DNA from 2 places in the Staphylococcus felis genome. Region 2 is predicted to be linked to the other one. Evidence: predicted binding sites of a transcription regulator. Region 2 holds the regulator's gene; the other holds the start of a gene.
What was found. The regulator Rex, encoded in region 2, represses fermentation and respiration genes when NADH is low (regulators of the CRP and FNR family bind a similar motif). The targets are predictions, from matches to a motif close to TTGTGAAATATTTCACAA.
Positions count from the first base shown of each region.

Region 1: arcA (arginine deiminase) is a predicted target of Rex. The motif match lies at 1,903-1,920, and genes of this name have one in related genera.

Region 1 is NZ_CP027770.1:791,122-794,565, forward strand. Features, by position in the region: gene argF (ornithine carbamoyltransferase) at 1-590, opposite strand, end outside; gene arcA (arginine deiminase) at 611-1,843, opposite strand; gene C7J90_RS03760 (arginine repressor) at 2,085-2,549, opposite strand; gene cntK (histidine racemase CntK) at 3,008-3,444, shown strand, end outside.
Region 2 is NZ_CP027770.1:2,456,068-2,459,511, forward strand. Features, by position in the region: gene C7J90_RS11745 (YeeE/YedE family protein) at 1-482, opposite strand, end outside; gene C7J90_RS11750 (redox-sensing transcriptional repressor Rex) at 1,148-1,792, opposite strand; gene C7J90_RS11755 (ABC-F family ATP-binding cassette domain-containing protein) at 1,945-3,444, shown strand, end outside.

The DNA of each region.
Region 1 (3,444 bases), 810 kb from region 2:
AAGAGTGATTTCGGTGAACATATGCGTACGTTGACACCAAGCATTGCACCGGCAACCATCAATGAGTGAGCAACGTTGTTACGACCATCGCCAATATAAGTGAGCGTAATACCCTCTAACGTACCGAAGTTTTCTTTCACTGTCATATAATCTGCAAGCATTTGAGTAGGGTGCCAAGCATCTGTTAGACCATTCCAAACTGGAACGCCTGAATGTTCAGCGAGTTCTTCTACCATCTCTTGTGAAAAACCACGAAACTCTATCCCATCAAACATACGTCCGAGAACTTTGGCAGTATCCTCGACAGATTCTTTTTTACCGAGTTGGATATCATTTTGACCTAAAAATTCAGGATGTGCACCTAGGTCTATCGATGCGACTGTGAATGCTGCTCGCGTACGTGTAGACGTTTTTTCAAAGAGTAAGGCAATATTTTTACCTTCTAAATAATGGTGTTTAATATTCTGTTGTTTATAGGTTTTTAAAGTCATTGCTAAATCAATCAATTGACTGAACTCTTCTTTCGTAAAGTCGCATTCTTTAAGTAAAGATCTTCCTTTTAATTGAGTAGGTTGAACGAGTTGATTCATATTAAAAACCTCCTAATAAATTATATTTCTTCTCGCACAAGGGGTTGACTCATACAACGTGGCCCCCCGCGGCCTCGGACAAGCTCGCCACCCGGTATCTCGATGACTTTAATGCCTTTGTCGCGCAACAGTTGATTAGAGACATAGTTTCGATCATATGTGACTACGACACCAGGTCTAATACACAATGTGTTTGAGCCATCGTTCCATTGTTCTCTAGGACCGTCAATCGCATCACCATTACCAGTTGGGATAAATTCTATATGATCGATATGAAGTGCGTCTTCGAGTGTTTTTTTGAGTTGATGAGAGTGGGTGATTTTGATGTCATCACGCTCTGGGTCTTTTTCAATGATAAAAATATTCATATTATCTTCAGCTTTTAAAATAGCGGCGTGCATTGTGAACTTATCGTAATCAATCATTGTAAACACAGTGTCTAAATGCATAAATGTACGGCTTGTCGGAATTTCAATTGCGATAATCTTGTTAAATGTTGTAGATTCATTTTTGAAAATACTGCGTGCTAAACGCTCAATCGCTTGGGCTGATGTACGTTCAGAAATACCAATAGCGATGACTTCTTTGGATAATATCAATTCATCGCCGCCTTCAATATTGAAAGGACTGTCACGATCAAGCCAAACAGGTGTGTCGTTCCCTTTAAATCGCGGATGATATTTTAAAATATAGTGCATGAACATGGATTCTCTACGTCGAGCGCGCCAGAACATGCGATTAATGGTCATACCGTGACCTACTGATGCTTGAGGGTCTCTTGTAAAGTAAAGGTTCGGCATAGGGTCAAGATAAAATGGATATTTATCATCCATATGCTCAACTAAATGTGTAGACTTAAGTTTGATTTCTTCTTTTCGAACGCCGGCCATTATTTTGTCAACAAGTGCTTGATTATCTAAAGTTGAAAAAAGCGCTTTAATTTCACTTTCATGACCGAGTACTGTTTTTCTTGATTCTGAGAGAATATCGTCGATGAATTGATCTCGAACGTTTGGATTTTCGATACTCTCTGCAGTTAACTTTTCAAGATAGAGTACTTCAATACCTTCTTTTCTTAAAACTTCTGCGAAATAGTCATGCTCTTTTTGAGCGACTTTCAAATATGGAATGTCGTCGAATAGTAAACCGTCTAAATAATCTGGGACAAGGTTTTCGAGTTCCTTACCAGGTCGTTTTAAAAGTACGGTTTTTAAACGACCAATTTCACTATTCACTTGAATAGCATGTGCCATGTGATGACCTCCTTAATGAATTGATGATGGTTTAAGCATAAAACAAAAAAACGCTTTCAATGTGATTAATTTCACATTAGAAGCGTTAAAAATTTGGTTATATTATTTTTGTAGATACATAAAAGTGTTTTTTTATTCTTTATAGAAGCTATCATTCAAGAGAATAGTGAATAAAAAGTGAATATCATCAGTCGTATTAAGGCGAAAATTGTGACTCATGCAAAATAGTGCATAATCATACTTATAAGTTGTGATGAGGGCCGAATAATTTAAGCCGTAATTGTTGTGCGCATTGATTTGAAGATGTCATCAGTAATGTAAAATCATTACCACTGACTGATCCGAGTATCTCTGGTAATTCAAGAGCATCAATATGATAATTGAGTTTTTGTGCAAATCCTGGAGAAGTATGAATCATTAAGCAGTGATTCGAAATAACGATTTTTTGAATATCGTATTGGTAGAGTGTATGGATGATGGCGCTATGATCTGTAGTGGGGGTGTTTTCTGGAACTTGAAATACATAAGTAGATGAATCAAGTGGAACTTTAGTAATATGAAGTGCTTTCAAATCGTTAGTAATGGTTGATAAACTCATATATTCATTAAATTTGTCTCTGATAATTGATAAAATGTCACGCTTTGAAGTAATGTGGTTTTCTTGCACAATCATTTTAATGAGTATACGTCTTTCTTCTTTATTCATAAACAACACCTTCCGATATAGAAATGAATAGCTACAAAAGTCATTGTCAAATTTTAATGCGTGGTGAAAGTTTGGGTAGTAGCGACTTTGAGATGTATCTCATTATAAAATTTTATACTCAAATATGGAAGCTATGTCACAAATTTTATAAATATTATATTTTATTGATATAATATAAGAAATAAATTGGGATGACGTGTTTATACAGTTTTAAATTTTTGAGATTTATCAGGACAGTGATTGTATTATCATACATTGGAAGTGAGGCGGATTTTCACAAAGATAGAGCCTTTATTTATCGTTTTAATATAAATGATTTTGTGTAAGTTTCTTTCAAAAAAATAAATGAAAATTATTATCATTTGGATTGACATTTATAAAGGGAATCGCTACTATAATGAATAAATCGTAATTCTTACGATTTATTATGTGGATCATCTATGGAAAAGGAGGGTTATATGACACAAGGCAACGTTGTATTTTCAAAATATAATCCATCTGGCAACATGACAGTTCTAGTCCATTCAACGCATCCGAAGTCACATTATGTGAATATTGCCAACCAATTGATGGCTACAGAACATATTTGTTGTGAACAAGTCGGATTTATCGAAAAGGGGCATCACGATAAGTTGAAATTAGTCATGAGTGGACATGAGTTTTGTGGTAATGCCACGATTTCTTTTTTACATTACTTAAAAACTCAGCAGCTTTTGCCTTCTCATCAAGTTGATGTTGAAGTATCAGGACGTCAAGACCTTGTCTCTTGTAAAGTACATCATGACAACTCGTATGAGGTGACAATGCCAAGTCAAAAACAAATCACTTCAACAAAACTCAATATGAAGGATCAAGTACTCAGTGCGAAACGTATTGAATATGATAGTTATCTGCA
Region 2 (3,444 bases):
ATAAGTACAATCAACCATATCCAACCGGGGATTCCAGTTGAAGATGCCATATCAGCGTTGGTAACAGTCGTACTATTGATTTGATCTTTTAGTGGCAATAAAATGCCATATTTGGAAACCGCGGCCAAAAAACCATACATCGCTAATGCTATCCAACTGCCAATTAGCCCTTCACCAGCTCTGTAGTATGTACCAGTAGCGCATCCACCAGCTAGTATTATACCGACACCAAATATAAAAGAACCGATTATCGTACCAATAATGGGAAATGTTCCATTATCAATATGAATAACGCCTGCAGTGTTAAGCCCGTATATGCCAATAGCTTGTATCGTAATCGCAATTAAAAGTGCGTAAAATATTTTATTATTTTTTTGCACGTACATATCTCTAAATCCGCCTGTCAAACAAAAACGAGTACGTTGCATTACAAAACCTAATAACACCCCTACAATTAGTCCACTTATGATTGTCCAAATCAAATAAACCCCTCCTATATCCGATTAACATTATATGAATTATAGAATAAATTATCCCTTTTGACAAGGCCATTTTAAAAATGGATGCTACTATTTACTTTTTAATTCAAACATAAAAGATTCGTTTATTATATGGGGCGTTCTTCAATTCTATTTTTGAGCATCTTTAAAATAGTGGCAAAAAATTATAAGAGGATAAAATTTTTAGAAGCTATTTATGATAGAAGGATAATAATAAACTTAATAGATTAAAAACTTTGTATAGAGTGGTTTACAGAAAAGCATTCATACTCGTTTTGATCGGAAAGAATGACTACAGTTAAGCACTGATATATTTAACTTAAGGAATATTAGCCTCATTTATGAGTACATACAATATAATTGAGCCATACTCCAATAATAAAACTCCCTTCCCAATATTTAAATGTTCCTCAGAAATCGGGTCATCTTTTTCCAATTGATGGCTCGATTTTTTGCATAAAAATAACGAGACTTATCCGGGGCTAAAGTGTCATAAACTTATATCATTTGTCATTAACGATTAAGTTTATTCACGACATTAGTGTATGCGTTATGACAATTTTTATTCTGACTAAAGGCCCCTATATCTCGCGTTCTTTTAATATACTTTTTTATTGAGCAGATAATTATAACCTAGTATCGCCCGTTTACTGTTGCTTTCCATAATTTTTCATAAAGAATAATAATGATTGTAATTCAACACCTAGATCAATTTGGTGAACCTGAACATGATTAGGTGTCACTACGCGTTTAGGTGTGAAATTAAGAATTCCTTTAATACCTGATTTTACTAAATGATCAGTAACTTCTTGAGCTACGGCAGCTGGTGTTGTAAGTATCATTACCTCAATACAGTGTTTTTGAATAACTTCTTCAATTTCTTCCATAGATTTAACTTTGACATTACCGATTTGACTCCCTATAATATTGGGATCAATATCAAACGCCTCAGTAATAGTCATATCATCATGAATTGAGAAGTTATAACTAATTAAAGCCTTACCTAAATGACCTACTCCAATGACACCGATTTTAATAATATCTGCATCGCTCAATTCAGATTTAAAAAATTCTAATAAACTATCTATATTATAGCCATACCCCTTTTTTCCTAACTCACCAAAATACGAAAAATCACGTCGAATTGTTGCAGAATCAATATTTAACCCTTCACTAATCGCTTTAGAGTTGACTCTATCTTCACCTTTAGCTTTTAAAGTGTTAACAAAACGATAATATAGCGGTAGACGTTTTAATGTCGCTCTCGGAATTTTGTTTACCTCTTTCGCCATTTGCAAACCTCCAAATCATTTTCAGATATTTGTGATAAACTTCACAGTATATACACTTACAATTATACCCGAATATAACTAGTAATAAAACAGTAACTATTTTATAGATGAATCATTTATTGTAAAATATAATATTGAGAGGAGTATGCCTAATGATATTAATGCAATTGAATCAAATCTCAAAATCCTTTGATGGCGAAACGATTTTTGAGAATGTTCATTTTGAAATTAAAACTGGAGAGCGTATCGGCATAGTAGGTCGTAACGGTGCGGGAAAATCAACACTAATGAAGCTGATTGCCGGTGTTGAAGGATACGACGAAGGACATATTTCAAAAATTAAAAATTTACGCCTCGGTTATTTGACACAACAAATGACTTTAGACACGCAAAATACCGTGTATGAAGAAATGTCAAAACCATTCGTGTATCATCAATCTTTAGCAGATAAGATGCAAGTCGAAGTTGATTGGTTAAGTCAACACGTTGATCAGCACGATACAACTGCGTATCGAGAACACCTCCAACGTTATGAAAATATCTCAAATGAATTTGAGAAGTTGGGCGGTTATCAAGTGGATAGTAAGATTAAAACTGTTTTAAATGGGCTTAACTTCTCTGAAAAAGACTACCAACGACCGGTGAATGACTTTAGCGGTGGACAAAAAACCCGATTGTCACTTGCTCAAATGTTATTAAGTGAACCTGATTTATTATTACTAGATGAGCCGACCAACCATTTAGATATGGAAACGACACAATGGCTTGAAGATTATTTGAAATTTTTCAAAGGGGCCATTGTCATTATCTCACATGATCGTTATTTTCTAGATAAAATAGTAACACAGATTTACGATGTCTCTCTTGGTGAAGTGAAGCATTATGTCGGTAACTACGAAAAGTTCATTCAACAACGTGATCAATACTTTCAAAAGCGCCTTGCAGAGTATGAACGTCAACAAGCTGAGATTAAGCGACTAGAAAATTTTGTCGACAAAAATATTACAAGAGCTTCTACAAGTGGAATGGCTAAAAGTAGACGCAAAATGTTAGAAAAAATGGAACGTATCGAAAAGCCTATGCTTGATGCAAGAAGTGCCGATATAAAGTTTGACTTTCAACGTAATACGGGAAATGATGTTTTCCATATCCGTCAGCTTGAGATTGGCTACGATTCCCCTATTACATCACCTATCAATTTAGAAGTCACTAAAGGGGATCACATCGCTGTAATTGGGCCCAATGGTATTGGTAAATCTACGTTTATTAAAACTTTAGCTCAACGCTTACCAATACTATCGGGCGAAATCATACCTGGCGCTAATTTGAAGATCGGCTATTATGATCAAAAGCAAGCTGAATTTTCTTCTAACAAAACGATTTTAGATTATGTCTGGGATCAATATAAACATATGCCTGAAAAAGATGTTCGAGCTGTGCTAGGTCGATTTTTGTTCACTCAAGACGATACAAAAAAAATTATTCACGACTTGTCTGGTGGCGAAAAGGCACGTCTACAACTTGCTTTATTGATGTTAGAAGAAAATAATGTACTGATTTTAGACGAGCCGACTAACCATCTTGATATCGATTCTAAAGAGATGCTTGAGCATGCGCTTTTAAATTTTGAAGGGACTCTTATTTTTGTTTCT